DNA from 3 places in the Stenotrophomonas sp. ZAC14D1_NAIMI4_1 genome. Region 1 is predicted to be linked to each of the others. Evidence: predicted binding sites of a transcription regulator. Region 1 holds the regulator's gene; each other region holds the start of a gene.

Region 1 (4,495 bases):
CCGCCGCCGAAGCCGCGCAGCGCCGCCGATGCCGTGATCGCCGCCGTGACCCGCCGCCGCAGCGCGACCCCGGCCGCCGAGCCGGTGGCCGCCACCACCTCGGCGGTCGCCGCCCTGGCCCGCGCCGCCGTCGGTGCCACCGGCCGCACCCTGGACAGCGCCGACGAGATCGTGCCGACCCGTGGCAGCACCGGTTTCGCCTCCACCTTGGCCCGCGCCAGCGTCAACGAATCGGCACTGCCGGAACAGATCTTCGCCCCGTATGCCGACGCCATCGTCGCGCCGCCGGCCAGTACCGCAGCGGTTGCCGCCGCGCCGATCAACCGCGCCCGCTTCCTGATCGATCCGCCGCTGGAAGATGACAGCGCCGCCCTGCTGCCGCCGCCGCTGCCGCTGCCGGCCCCTGCGGTCGCCGCTGACCCGGTGGAAGCGCCGGTGGAGATGGCCCCGGCCGTGGCCACCGCTGCCATCGTGGAAGCCCCGGCCGCCGCCGCGCCTGCCAACGACGCAGCGCCGCTTGCCGAAGCCGCACCGACGCCGGCACCGGCCCCGCAGCTGGCCCCGGTCCCGGCCCTGACCATGGTGGCCGCCGATGACGGCGAGATCCGCCAGCTTCGCCAGGAAGTGGCCGGCATGCGCCAGGTCATCGAGCGTGAGATGAACCGCTTCACCGACGAGCGCCTGCGTGGCAGTGCGGTGCGCGCCACCGCGCTGGACCTGATGGACGAGTACGGCTTCGATGCCGGCCTCGCCCGCGACGTGGCCATACAGATCCCGCTGGAGACCGAGGCCCACCGCGGCCGCGGCCTGATGCTGGGGCTGATCTCGCGCAAGCTGCCGATCGCCCCGGTCGACCCGCTGGAAGAAGGCGGCGTGATCGCCCTGGTCGGCCCGACCGGCGCCGGCAAGACCACCACCATCGCCAAGCTGGCCTCGCGCTTCGCCGAGAAGCACGCCCCGCGCGACGTGGCCCTGGTGACCACCGACACCCTGCGCGTCGGCGCCCGCGAGCAGCTGTACGGCTACGGCCGCCAGCTCGGCATCGCGGTGCACGAAGCCAACAGCGGCACCGACCTGGACCAGCTGCTGGAGCGCCTGCAGGACTACAAGCTGGTGCTGATCGATACCGCCGGCCTGGGCCCGCGTGATCGCGCCCTTGCCGCCCAGCTGCAGTGGCTGCGGGCCGCCCGCCAGGTGCGCACCCTGCTGGTACTGCCGGCCAATACCAGCTTCGGCGACATGGACGAGGTCGTCCGCCGCTTCGGCGCGGCCAACCTGCAGGGCCTGGTGCTGAGCAAGCTGGACGAGACCGGCCGCTTCGGCAACGCCCTGTCGGTGGCCGTCGACCATGCCCTGCCGATCACCTGGGTGACCGATGGCCAGGACGTCCCGGAGGACCTGCACCGGGCCAGTGCAGCCAATCTCGTACTTCGCCTTGAAGATTTGCGCCGAGCGGCCGATATGCCCTGCAACCCGGAGTTGAACCATGCCGTCGCGTGAGTACGCCAAGCTGACCAATACCTTCCCGCTGTCGGCTACCCGCAGCGAGCCGCTCGGCCCTGTCCGCACCATCGCGGTGACCGGCGGCAAGGGCGGCGTGGGCAAGACCAACGTGTCGGCCAACCTGGCCGTGGCGCTGGCCGGCATGGGCAAACGCACCCTGCTGCTGGACGCCGACCTCGGCCTGGCCAACATCGACGTCATCCTCGGCCTGAACCCCAAGTTCACCCTGGCCGACCTGGTGGCCGGCCGCTGCAGCCTGGAAGACGTGATCATCGAGGGCCCCAACGGCGTGCTGGTGGTACCGGCCGCGTCGGGCCGCCGGCACATGGCCGAACTGGCCCCAGCCGAACATGTCGGCCTGGTCAACGTGTTCTCCGAGCTGGAACGCGAGCTGGACATCATGGTGGTGGACACCGCCGCCGGCATCAACGACGGCGTGCTGACCTTCTGCCAGGCCGCGCAGGACACCGTGGTGGTGGTCTGCGATGAGCCGGCCTCGATCACCGACGCCTACGCGCTCATCAAGGTGCTGTCGCGCGAACGTGGCGTGGATCGCATCCAGGTGGTGGCCAACATGGTGCGCGACCCCAACGAAGGCCGCGTGCTGTACGAGAAGCTGACCCGCGTCTGCGAGAAGTTCCTCGCCGATGTCTCGCTGAACTACCTCGGCTGCGTGCCGCAGGATGACTGGCTGCGCCTGTCGGTGCAGCGCCAGCAGCCGGTGGTCAAGGCCTACCCGTCCAGCCCGGCCGCGCTGGCGATCACCGAGATCGCCCGCCGTACCGCCCGCTGGCAGGCGCCGACCGAACCGCGTGGTGGCGTCGAATTCTTCCTCGAACGCATCCTCAAGCAGCGTGGGGTGACCGTATGAAAGGCGCAGCCCAGTACAAGGAAGTCCAGCGCTCGAGCGCGACCGACGTCATCGCCCAGCACTCGGACCTGGTGCGGCGCATCGCCCACCACCTGGCGGCGCGCCTGCCGGCCAGCGTCGAGGTGGACGACCTGATCCAGGCCGGCATGATGGGCCTGATCGAAGCCTCGCGAAGCTACGACGCCGACCAGGGCGCCTCGTTCGAGACCTACGCCTCGATCCGCATCCGTGGCTCGATGATCGACGAGATCCGCCGTGGCGACTGGGTGCCGCGTTCGGTGCACCGCCGTGCCCGCGACGCGGCCGCCACCATCCGCCGGCTGGAACAGAGCAGCGGCCGTGCCGCCAGCGCCACTGAAGTGGCCGCGGCGATGGACATGCCCCTGCCCGAGTACCTGCGCCTGATGGAAGACGCCTCGCGCGGCCAGGTGCTGAGCCTGGAGTCGCGCATCGAGGACCAGGGCGAGCTGGATACGGTCGCCCAGGGTGGCCCGACCCCGCAGCAGGTGCTGGAGCGTGGCGAGTTCGGCCGCGAGCTGGGCAAGGCCATCGGCCACCTGCCCGAGCGCGAACAGCTGGTGCTCTCGCTGTACTACGAGCAGGAGCTGAACCTGAAGGAGATCGGCGCGGTGCTCGGCGTGAGCGAATCGCGGGTCTGCCAGATCCACGGCCAGGCCGTGCTGCGCCTGCGCGGCCGGCTCAAGGTGTTCGAGGCGGTCGACGCCGGCCTCGAACAATGAACATGCGCGAGGCGGCTGCCCCCGGCCGCCCGCAGTGAACAACAAAGGAACTCTGCTTTGAACAAGAACATGCGCATCCTGATCGTCGACGACTTCTCGACCATGCGTCGCATCGTCAAGAACCTGCTGGGCGATCTGGGCTTCACCAACACCGCCGAAGCCGAGGACGGGCATGCCGCGCTGTCGATGCTGCAGAGCCAGCCGTTCGATTTCGTGGTCACCGACTGGAACATGCCGGTGATGACCGGCATCGAGCTGCTGAAGGCGATCCGTGCCGATGCCAAGCTGAAGACCCTGCCGGTGCTGATGGTCACCGCCGAAGCAAAGCGCGAGCAGATCATCGAAGCGGCCCAGAGCGGCGTCAACGGCTACATCATCAAGCCGTTCACCGCGCAGACCCTGGAAGAAAAGCTGGGCAAGATCTTCGAACGCCTGGCGGCGAGCGCCTGATGGACGCACAGGTCGACAGAAGCGCCCTTGCCCTGCGCCTGCAGGAAGCCCTGGATGCATTGGAATCCGGTGACGAGGCCGCCTGGCGCCAGCGCATCGACAGCCTGGTGGCCGCGCGCACCCAGCCGATGATGAGCGGTCTTTCGCGGCTGGCCCGCGAACTCGGCCAGGCCCTGGGCGAGCTGCCGACCGTGCCCGACGAGGCCGGCGAGCTGGATGATGCCTGCGCACGCCTGGACCACGTCGTGGCGATGACCGAACAGGCCACCCACCGCACCCTGGACCTGGCCGAAGAATGCCGCGCCCTGACCGAACAGCTGCGTGCCGATGGCCTGCAGCCGGGCCAGGACGCGCAGCTGGAACGCATCCGCCACAACCTGACCGAGATCGCCCTGACCCAGAGCTACCAGGACCTGACCGGGCAGATCATCCGTCGCGTGGTCGGCATCGTCCGCCGCGTGCACGAAGGCTTTGGCGCGCTCGGCCTGCCGCCGGAACAGCATCGCACCGACCCTGAACTGGCCGGGCCGGCACTGAAGGGACTGGACCGCCACGCGGTCTCGCAGAACGACGCCGACGACCTGCTGTCGGACCTGGGGCTGTAAGCATGAGCGCTGTTGCCGACGACATCACTGCCGATTTCATCATCGAGGCGCAGGAAATCCTGGATCGCCTGGGCGAACAGCTGGTGTCGCTGGAACAGGCACCCCAGGACAACGACCAGCTCAATGCGGTCTTCCGCGGCTACCACACGCTGAAGGGCGGCGCCGGCTTCCTCGGCATCACCGCCATGGTCGAGCTGTGCCATGCCGCCGAAGAAGCGCTGGGCGCGGCGCGTGCCGGCCAGGCCGTGCTGCAGGCCCATCACTTCGATGCCGCCCAGCAGTCGCTGGATTACCTGCAGTCGATGCTCGATGCGGTGTCCGCCGGC
Region 2 (4,495 bases), 500 kb from region 1:
AACAGGACGTGGTGCTGGAATTCCGCCCCGACCCGCCACGTGATCTGCTGCTGGCCTGCCTGTGGGCCGAGTGGGAAGGCCCGGAAGGCCGGCTGTTGTCCTTCGCCGCGATCACCGACGCACCGCCGGCCGACGTGGCTGCCGCCGGTCATGACCGCGGCGTAGTGCCGATCCGGCCGGAACACCTCGATGCCTGGCTCAACCCCGATCCGGACCAGCTGGCCACGCAGTACGCCATCCTCGATGACCGCGAGGATCTGCGTTACGTCTACGAAGAGGCGGCCTGAGCCTGAGCCCGGCGGTCAGGCCTTGGCGCTGGAACGGCCGACCGCGCGCACCAATGCCCGCGACAGATCCGCCGACAGGTAGGGCTTGACCAGCAGCACACCGCCGCGCATCGACGCAGGCAGCTGATCGGCGGTCATGCCGGTGGCCAGCACGAAGGGCACGCCGCGTGCGGCCAGGGCAGCGGCCACCGGCTCACTGGTCTCGTTGCGGGCCAGGCGGTAATCCAGCAGAGCCACGTCCGGCGAGGTGTCCTGCAGCAGGCGCAACGACTCGGCAACCGTCTCGGCCAGACCGACCACCACGGCGCCCGCCTGCACCAGCTGCATCTGCAGCAGGGCGGCACTCATCTCATCGTTCTCGACCACCAGCACCCGCAGGCCTTGCAACGCAGTCATGGGCCTCCCTCCGGCGCCTGTCAACCGGATCCAGTATAGCCATCGCCCAGCCATTACCGACAAATCAACGGGCTTCCGGCCCTGTACGGAGGCGCCTCTATGAAGGTCCTCCGGGCTCGGTTACACTAGCCCGCTGCTGCCGGTGTGGCGGAATGGTATACGCAGCTGACTCAAAATCAGCCGGGGGTGACCCCATGAAGGTTCGAGTCCTTTCACCGGCACCATCGAACAAAAGGCCAGGTCATCGACCTGGCCTTTTGCGTTGCTGCAGGCACAACCGCCCCGGCGTCAGGTCACGACCCGCAGCATCGGCATCCGCTGCGCGCCCGCGCCGCCCTGCCCCGCATCCACCCGGAACCCGGCCACGGTCTGCAGCAGCTGCGCGGACTGTTCCTCCATGCTGCGCGCCGCCGCCGAAGCCTCCTCCACCAGCGCTGCGTTCTGCTGCGTGCCCTGGTCGATCAGGTCGACGGCCTGGTTCATCTGCTGGATGTCGTCGCTCTGCTGCTGTGCCGCCGTGCTGATCTGGGTCATCAGTTCGCTGACCCGGCGCACATCGCGCACGATCTCATCCATGGTGCGTCCCGCGCTTTCCACCTGCGCGGTGCCGGCGCCGACGTTGGCCACCGATGCGTCGATGAGCTGCTTGATCTCCTTGGCCGCACTGGCCGAACGCTGCGACAGCTCGCGGATCTCGGTGGCCACCACGGCGAAGCCGCGGCCATGCTGCCCCGCGCGCGCGGCTTCCACGGCGGCATTCAAGGCCAGGATGTTGGTCTGGAAGGCAATGCCGTCGATCACCCCGATGATGTCGACGATGCGCCGCGAGGACGTGTTGATCACCGCCATGGTCGAGACCACTTCATGGACCACGGTGCCGCCGCGCGCCGCCACTTCAGCCGTGCCACCGGCCAGTTCGCTGGCCTGTCGTGCATGGGTGGCGGTGCGCTGCACGGTTTCGGCCAGGCCCTTCATCGACACCGCCGTTTCTTCCAGCGAGGCGGCCTGCTGCTCGGTGCGCTGGGACAGATCGTTGTTGCCCTGCGCGATCTCGCTCGCGCCCACCGCAATGGTGTCGGCGGCGAACTTGATCTGGCCGAGGATGCCGGCCATGGCCTCCACCAGCGCGTTGACGCCCTCGCAGAGATCGGCGATCGGGCCACGCTTGTCGGTCATGTCCACGTGGTGGGTCAGGTCGCCCTGCTTTGCGGCCGCCACCACTTCGCGGGTCTGCGCCACGGCGCGCTGGGTGGCCTGGTTTTCGTGCACCTGCGCGGTGATGTCGGTGGCGTACTTCACGACCTTGAACGGGCGACCGTTCATATCGAGGATGGGATTGTAGGACGCCTGGATCCACACCTCGCGCCCGTCCTTGCCCAGCCGCCGGTACTGGCCCGCGTCATACTCGCCCCGGCCCAGTTTTTCCCAGAACTGGCGGTATTCGGCGCTCTCGCGCTGGTCGGGTTCGACGAACAGGGAATGGTGCCGGCCGCGCACTTCCTCCAGCGTGTAGCCGGTGGCAGCGAGGAAGTTGGCATTGGCGGACAGGATGCGACCGTCCAGGCTGAACTCGATGACCGCCTGTGACTTGTCGATGGCCGCCAACTGGCCTGCCGAATCGGCGGCCTGCAATTTCTGCGCGGTGATGTCCGTGGCGAACTTCACCACCTTGTACGGCCGCCCTTGGCGATCCAGCACCGGATTGTACGAAGCCTGGATCCATATCTCGCGCCCGCCCTTGCCGATGCGCCGGTACTGGCCGGCATCGAACTCGCCGCGCGCCAGCCGCGCCCAGAACTCGCGGTACTCGGCGCTGCGGGCGTGTTCGGGGTCGACGAACAGGGCGTGGTGCTGGCCCTGGATCTCATCAAGGCGGTAGCCCACCGCCTGCAGGAAGTTGTCGTTGGCCTGCAGGATGGTGCCATCCAGGGCGAACTCGATGACCGCCTGCACGCGGTGCAGGGCAGCCACCTGCGCGGCAAGCTCATCCTGTCGGCGGTCCTGCGCGGGCACATCAGTGGTGGTGCGCTGCGCACCCAGCGCGCCCAGCAGCAGGCGCCAGGGTGAGTAACGGGAATGGGAATCGGCCGGCGTCTGCTCACCCGCCGTGAAGCCTGGCATCAGCATCTTGGGTTCCTCGGAGTCCAATAGAATGCAATCCGGCGGGCGGATGCCCGGCGGGGCCATCAATTGCCTGGACTTGCAGACGCGCGGGGGGGGAAGCGTCCTTGTTCGTCTTGCGCGTAAAGCTGGACTGCGGACTGCGGAAGGCGGTACACACAGCGCGGGCCACCCGTCGGGGGCAGCCTGGAGTCCAGCAGCGAAAGGCAGGAGCGGGATCCAGTCAGGTTATCGGCGGGCCGGACGCCACCTTTAGGGCGATCTGCACGACCCGCGCCTTCACAACGCCCGGCGGTACAGCAGCTTGCCCCCGGCCTCGCCCTGGGCCTCGTAGCCATTGCGCTCCAGCAGGGCCACCATCTGCGGGAAGGCCTGCGAGGTCTTCACTTCGATGCAGCCGTAACCCTGCGCGGCTGCCCAGCGCTGCTGGGTTTCCAGCAGCGCCTGGGCGATGCCCTGGCGGCGATGGGCCGGATGGATGCCGCCAACCCAGCTGTAGAAACGCCTGCGATCGAGCGCGTAACCCACCTTGAAGCCGACCAGCTCACCGCCCTGCTCGGCCACCAGCACCAGGTGGCGGCGCCCGGCCAGGCGTTGCGCGTAGGTGGCATGGGTGCGCCCCTGGCCCAGCTCGCCCACGCCCTGCAGCACCTGCAGGGCTTCGTCCAGATTGCCTACTCTTACCAGCATCGTGTTCCTCCGCGGTCAGCGTTGACGCCACATCATCCAGCGCAGCACGGCAATGGCCAGCACGGCCGGCAGGTAGCCGAGACTGCCCACCCACACAAGCAGCGCTGCCGTCACCCAGCCACCGCCGCCACCGAAGATCCACGACGTGTGCTGCAGGACATGCAGTGCCACCGGCAGCAGCAGCGCCGGCGACAGCCGCAGCAGCTGCCAGCGCCAGCCGAGCGGCCCGACGAAGCCAATGATGGCACCGAGCAGTGCGGCGATCGTCACAATGGGGAGTGCAGCGTCCATGTCGGTGTTCGTTTGCAGGATGCAGCAGCCATTGTGGACCACCACCGCCGTTACAGCGATGCGCGCTGCGCCGGGAAGGTTGCAATGACCAACGACCCATTACATCGCGCGTCGCTGCGTGCAGCATCACCTGCATCACGGATGCATCCATTGCAGGGAGAAGCCCATGTTCAAACGTCGCGCGTGTGTCTTGTTGTTGAGCCTGTGCAGTGCCGCCGCCGGCGCCGCTGATGCGCCCTATCGCCCCGCCTTCCATCCGGGCGAGCACAAGGGACCGCCTGCCGGCCGCGTGAATGACGTCCTGGTTCTGGGCAGCCCGCATCTCTCCGCCCTGCCCGATTCGTTCCAGCCGGCGATGCTGGAGCCGCTGCTGTCGCGCCTGCAGGCATGGCAGCCCACGGCCATCGCAGTGGAGAACGTATCGGGCCTGCAATGCGATTTCATGCGCCGCAGCCCGACCCGCTACGCCGACAGCGTGAGCACCTACTGCGTCGACACCGCACCGGCACAGGCCGCAACCGGGCTGGATGTACCGCAAGCCAATGCCGAAATGGAGCGGCTGCTGGCGACATGGCCGAAGGACGCCACGCCGGCCCAGCGGCGCCGGCTGGCGGCGGTGGCCTTGGCCGCCGGCGAACGCGGTTCGGCCATCGTGCAATGGCTGCGCCTGCCCAGCAGCGAACGCCGCGCGGCCGACAGCCTGACCCCGG
Region 3 (4,495 bases), 530 kb from region 1:
GCTGGCCTGGGCGATCTGCTGCACCAGGTGCCCGGTCTGGCCCGCGGCAGCGGTCAGCTGACCGATGGCGGCCTCGGTCTGGCGGGCGATGGTGATGCCCGCTTCCACGCTGCCAGTGGATTCATCGATCAATGCCTTGATGTCCTTGGCCGAGGCCGCCGCGCGCTGGGCCAGGGTGCGCACTTCGCTGGCGACCACGGCGAAGCCGCGGCCCTGTTCGCCCGCGCGGGCCGCCTCGACCGCTGCATTGAGGGCCAGGATGTTGGTCTGGAACGCGATGCCGTCGATCAGGCTGACCATTTCGCCGATACGCAGCGAAGAAGCGTTGATCTGGCCCATCACGCGCACTACGTCCTGCACCGCGTGCGCGGTCTGCTGCAGGGCCTCGCCGGCACTGCGCGAAGCCGCATCGGCCTGCTGTGCATGCTCGGCGTTCTGGCGGACGGTGGAGGTCAGCTCTTCCATCGATGCAGCGGTTTCCTCCAGGTTCGCGGCCTGGCTTTCGGTACGCCGCGAGAGGTCGGCGTTGCCTGCGGCAATCTCATCGGACGCGCTGGCGATCGAACCGGAGGCCTGCTGGATGCGGCGGATGATGCCGGCGAGGTTTTCCGCCGTGCGGTTGGTGTCGCGCTGCATGGCGGCAAACACGCCCTGGAAATCGCCGTCGATGCGGCGGGTCAGGTCGCCCTCGGCCATCGCACCCAGCACTTTCGACAACGCACCGAGGCTGCCGTCAGCGGTGGCCATCAGACGGTTGAGGTCTTCGATCATGCGGCGGAAATCGTGGCGGTAGGCGGTGGCATCACCACGCGCGCTGAAGTCACCGGCTGCGGCGGCCGATGCCAGGCGCTGGATGTCCTGGTTGATCGCGTGCAGGCTGGCCTTGGCGGCATCCATCGATTCGTGCAGCATCGCGCGGCTGCCCGGCAGGCGCCGTGCGTCGCGGCTGAGGTCGCCCTGGGCATACTGGTTCAGTACCTCGATGGCGTCGACGATCGCGTCCAGGTGCTCGAAGACCATGGTGTTCATGCCCTGCGCCAGCTCGCCGTAGACGCCGGGGAAATCCACCGGCATGCGGTGGCTGATGTCCTCGGCGGCATGCTTGCCGATCATCAGCTGGGTCTGCTGCGAGAAGCGCTGCAGCAGGCCGACCATGCCGTCGGTGGCGCGCAGCATCTGGCCCACTTCGTCGGGGCTGTCGTCCTGGTGGCGGATGCTGAGATCGCCGCGGGTCACCGCACTGATCGACGCCTGCACCTGCGCCAGTGGGCGGGTCAGGCTGCGCGAGATCAGCCATGCGGCGACGATGCCCAGGCCCAGGCTGAGCATGCCGAACAGGCTGAGCAGCGCGGTCGTGCGTGCGGCCAGTGCCTGCATCTCCTTGGCGGCTTCGTCGACCAGGGTCTGCTGAAGTTCGGCGAACTCGGCCAGCGCGGCGTTCCAATCGGCGGCAGCCGGGCCGGCACGGGTCAGCAGCTGCGTGCTGGCCGCATCGAAATCGCCGGCCAGCATCGCCGCATCGAGGTCGCGGTTGAGTGCAACGGTGGCCTGCTGCTTCTGGGCAACCTTGGCGCGCATCGTTTCGGCCAGCGGGCTGGTGGCCGGGCGCTCGGTGAAGTGGGTCCAGATCTGGTCGTAGCGCTCCGACATCGCATGCGCCCTGGCAATGTCTTCGCCCAGGCCCTGGCCGCGCTTGATCAGCATGTCGCGGCGCAGGAGCAGCAGTTCCTTGTTGATGATGAGCATGTCGTACAGCTCGCCCATGCGGGTGACGCGGACGTTCACGGCGTTGTCGAACTGTTGCCGCTGCTGGTGATTGCTGTGCAGGGCGATCGCAAGAATGGTGGCGATCAGGAGAAGCAGGATGGAAAAGCCCGCAGTGAGGCGGGTGCCAACCTTGAAGCGGCGCAGCGTGTTCATTTTGTGAAATCCGGTAGTCGTTGTAGGCCCGACTGCCGGGCGTGTCTGCACAGGAAAGAGTCCCGGCAAGCAGTACAACGATAGCGGCGGCGCAGGCTGAAGCTTTAGCGCCGGGGACAGGATTTTTTTCGGAGGTGCCTGCAGGTCAGGCGATGCAGAGTACGAACACGGCCGACAGGGCGAGCATCAGCACGAAAACCCGCCGGCTGAGGGCCAGGCAGGCCAATCCAGCGGCCAGCGCCCAGGCGCCGAGCAGCACGCACGCCAGCAGCCACAGCCCCATACCCATCAACGAGCCGGACACCACGCCCGACAGCGCCAGTGCCTTGAACAGGCCCACGCCCAGCACGCTGCCCAGCATTCCGGCCTGCAAGGCAACGGCATCATGGCGGGGGGGCAGGGCGGTGATGCATGGCCTGCACTGTGCAGGAAGCCACATCCACGCCATGTGTTTTTTGCGGTTCAGCGAAGGGGCTGGATGCCTTTGCAGCCAGACAGCTCCCCCTCGCTCACGTGTCGTCGTCCAGCGCGTCCCCATCCCAGTCGGCCGGCACGTCATCGGCCTGCAGCCCATCCGGGTCGACGGGTTCGAGCAGCGTGTAGTCATCGCGACGCGGGTCGCGGATGCCGAGGCCGACGTACGTGGCTTCCAGTGCAGCGGTATGGGCGCGCCGCCGCAGTTGTGCCGGCGTAGCCAGGGTGCCGCCGAGCCAGGCCGCAGCCGCGGCGGGCTCGAGGAACACCGGGCCATCGGGCGACAACGGGGCAGGGATGGCAGGGTTGCCATCGGTCAGGATCGAAAACGTATCGCGCTGCTGGCCCGCGTCATCCTGCCAGTGCTCCCACAGCCCCGCCGCCAGCAGCGCTACGCCATCCTGGCGCTGGACGAACATCGGCCAGGGCGGCCGTCGCTGCCGGTCCCATTTGAAGTAGCCGGTCATCGGCACGATGCAGCGGCGCTTGTTCCAGGCATCGGCGAAGATGCGGCTGCGTGGCGCGCGTTCCAGCCGCGCGGTAACCGTGGTGTAGGGCGTGGACGGCTGCTTCGACCAGCGCGGCACCAGGCCCCACTGCATGTCCGCAACGACGGTGCCCGCGGCTGCATCGGATGCCCCGGCGGCCCAGACCCATGCGTGGCCGTCCTTGCCGATGTTGTAGCGCGTATCGGCACCGGCCAACGCGGCAGATACTTCGCCGGGCAGGTCAGCGGGAAAGCTTTCCGCGTCGACGAAGGCCTGCACGAAGCGCCGCATGCCCGCCCCGCCGCGTCAGTGCGGCGCGTGCGCCTGCAGTACGTCGCGGCCGTGCGGGGTCAGGTCGATGTCACCGTCTTCGGCCTGCACCGCAAGCCCGGCTGTGACCGCCCAGGTGGCGTCGTCGCCCTTCACCGGTTGCGCATCGGCGATCGCGCGCAGGATCTGCAGCTGTCCGGCCGTCAGGGGCGCGTCCATGTTCATACACCCAGTACCCGCGGCAGTTGCCAGTCGGCCACGCGCGCATTGCTCACCGCCTGGTGGCAGCCGCAGTCATCGCAACGGAACAGGGTGCCACCGGGAAGATGCAGCAGGTTGCCTTCGGTAGACGATGTCGTGGCATCGCAGTGCTTGCAGGTCACCGTCAGCGCGGTAATGCGTTCGACGCCACCGGCCATGTTGAAGACGGCCTCGAAGGCGCGAATGGCGAAGTGACCGGTGTCCGACATGGGAAAGGGGCTGCCAGGAAGAAGGTGCATTCATCGTCACACTTTCCCCTGTGACGGCACCGTCAGCCCGATGCGGCGGCGAGGTCAACGCGGCCTCCGGCAGGCGCAGCCCCTGCCAGCGGCAAGGGCTGCGGTCCGGGGGCTCAGGCCGCCTTGCGGCGGCGGTCCACCAGCATCGACACGCCCCACAGCAGCAGGCCGCCGATGGCGGTGGCGGCACCGACATAGCCGGTGGTGGCCGGGCTGAAGCCGGCGCTGATGGCCATGCCGCCCAGCCACGGGCCCAGCGCATTGGCGGTATTGAAGGCGGCGTGGTTGGAGGCGGCGGCCAGCGTCTGCGCCTCGCCGGCCACATCCATCAGACGGGTCTGCAGCACGGCTGCCAGCGCGCCCATGGTGCCCACGGTGATGATCATCGGGCCGATGGTCCACACCGATTGTGCGGCCAGCGGGTACAGCAGCAGCATCACGATGGACCACACCAGCACCACGGCCGCGGCCTTGAAGTGGAACTTGTCCACCAGCCAGCCGCCGGCGATGTTGCCGATGATCGCGCCGATGCCGAACACACCCACCGCCAGCGGCATCCACGACTCGGCCACGCCGGTCACCTGCACCAGGGTCGGTGCGAGGTAGGTGAACACGCAGAACATGCCCGCAAAGCCGACCGCGCCGATGGCCAGCGCCAGCCAGACCTGGGTGGTGTTGAACGCGCGCAGCTCACGCATCGGCGAGGTACGCACCTCGTCCGGGTCGGGCAGCAGGAAGCGGGCGATCATCACCACGGTGGCGATGGCCAGCACGCTGACCAGGGCGAAGGCGGTGCGCCAGCTCAACTGCTGGCCCAGCCAGGTGGTCAGCGGGTTGCCGATC

The links. The regulator FliA, encoded in region 1, starts transcription of late flagellar genes. The targets are predictions, from matches to a motif close to TAAAGTTTNNCNNNCNNNGGCCGATAA.
Region 2: C1927_RS12835 (methyl-accepting chemotaxis protein) is a predicted target of FliA. The motif match lies at 3,033-3,059, and genes of this name have one in related genera.
Region 3: C1927_RS13040 (methyl-accepting chemotaxis protein) is a predicted target of FliA. The motif match lies at 2,001-2,027, and genes of this name have one in related genera.

Annotation. Positions count from the first base shown of each region.
Region 1 is NZ_CP026001.1:2,273,153-2,277,647, reverse strand. It holds gene flhF (flagellar biosynthesis protein FlhF) at 1-1,500, shown strand, start outside; gene C1927_RS10545 (MinD/ParA family protein) at 1,487-2,374, shown strand; gene C1927_RS10540 (RNA polymerase sigma factor FliA) at 2,371-3,114, shown strand; gene cheY (chemotaxis response regulator CheY) at 3,172-3,564, shown strand; gene C1927_RS10530 (protein phosphatase CheZ) at 3,564-4,169, shown strand; gene C1927_RS10525 (chemotaxis protein CheA) at 4,172-4,495, shown strand, end outside.
Region 2 is NZ_CP026001.1:2,768,675-2,773,169, forward strand. It holds gene C1927_RS12820 (SOS response-associated peptidase family protein) at 1-287, shown strand, start outside; gene C1927_RS12825 (response regulator) at 303-683, opposite strand; tRNA gene C1927_RS12830 (tRNA-Leu) at 822-907, shown strand; gene C1927_RS12835 (methyl-accepting chemotaxis protein) at 972-2,810, opposite strand; gene C1927_RS12840 (GNAT family N-acetyltransferase) at 3,084-3,494, opposite strand; gene C1927_RS12845 (hypothetical protein) at 3,510-3,785, opposite strand; gene C1927_RS12850 (DUF5694 domain-containing protein) at 3,952-4,495, shown strand, end outside.
Region 3 is NZ_CP026001.1:2,808,079-2,812,573, reverse strand. It holds gene C1927_RS13040 (methyl-accepting chemotaxis protein) at 1-1,920, opposite strand, end outside; gene C1927_RS13035 (hypothetical protein) at 2,066-2,281, opposite strand; gene C1927_RS13030 (SOS response-associated peptidase family protein) at 2,430-3,173, opposite strand; gene C1927_RS13025 (hypothetical protein) at 3,189-3,377, opposite strand; gene C1927_RS13020 (hypothetical protein) at 3,374-3,622, opposite strand; gene C1927_RS13015 (MFS transporter) at 3,766-4,495, opposite strand, start outside.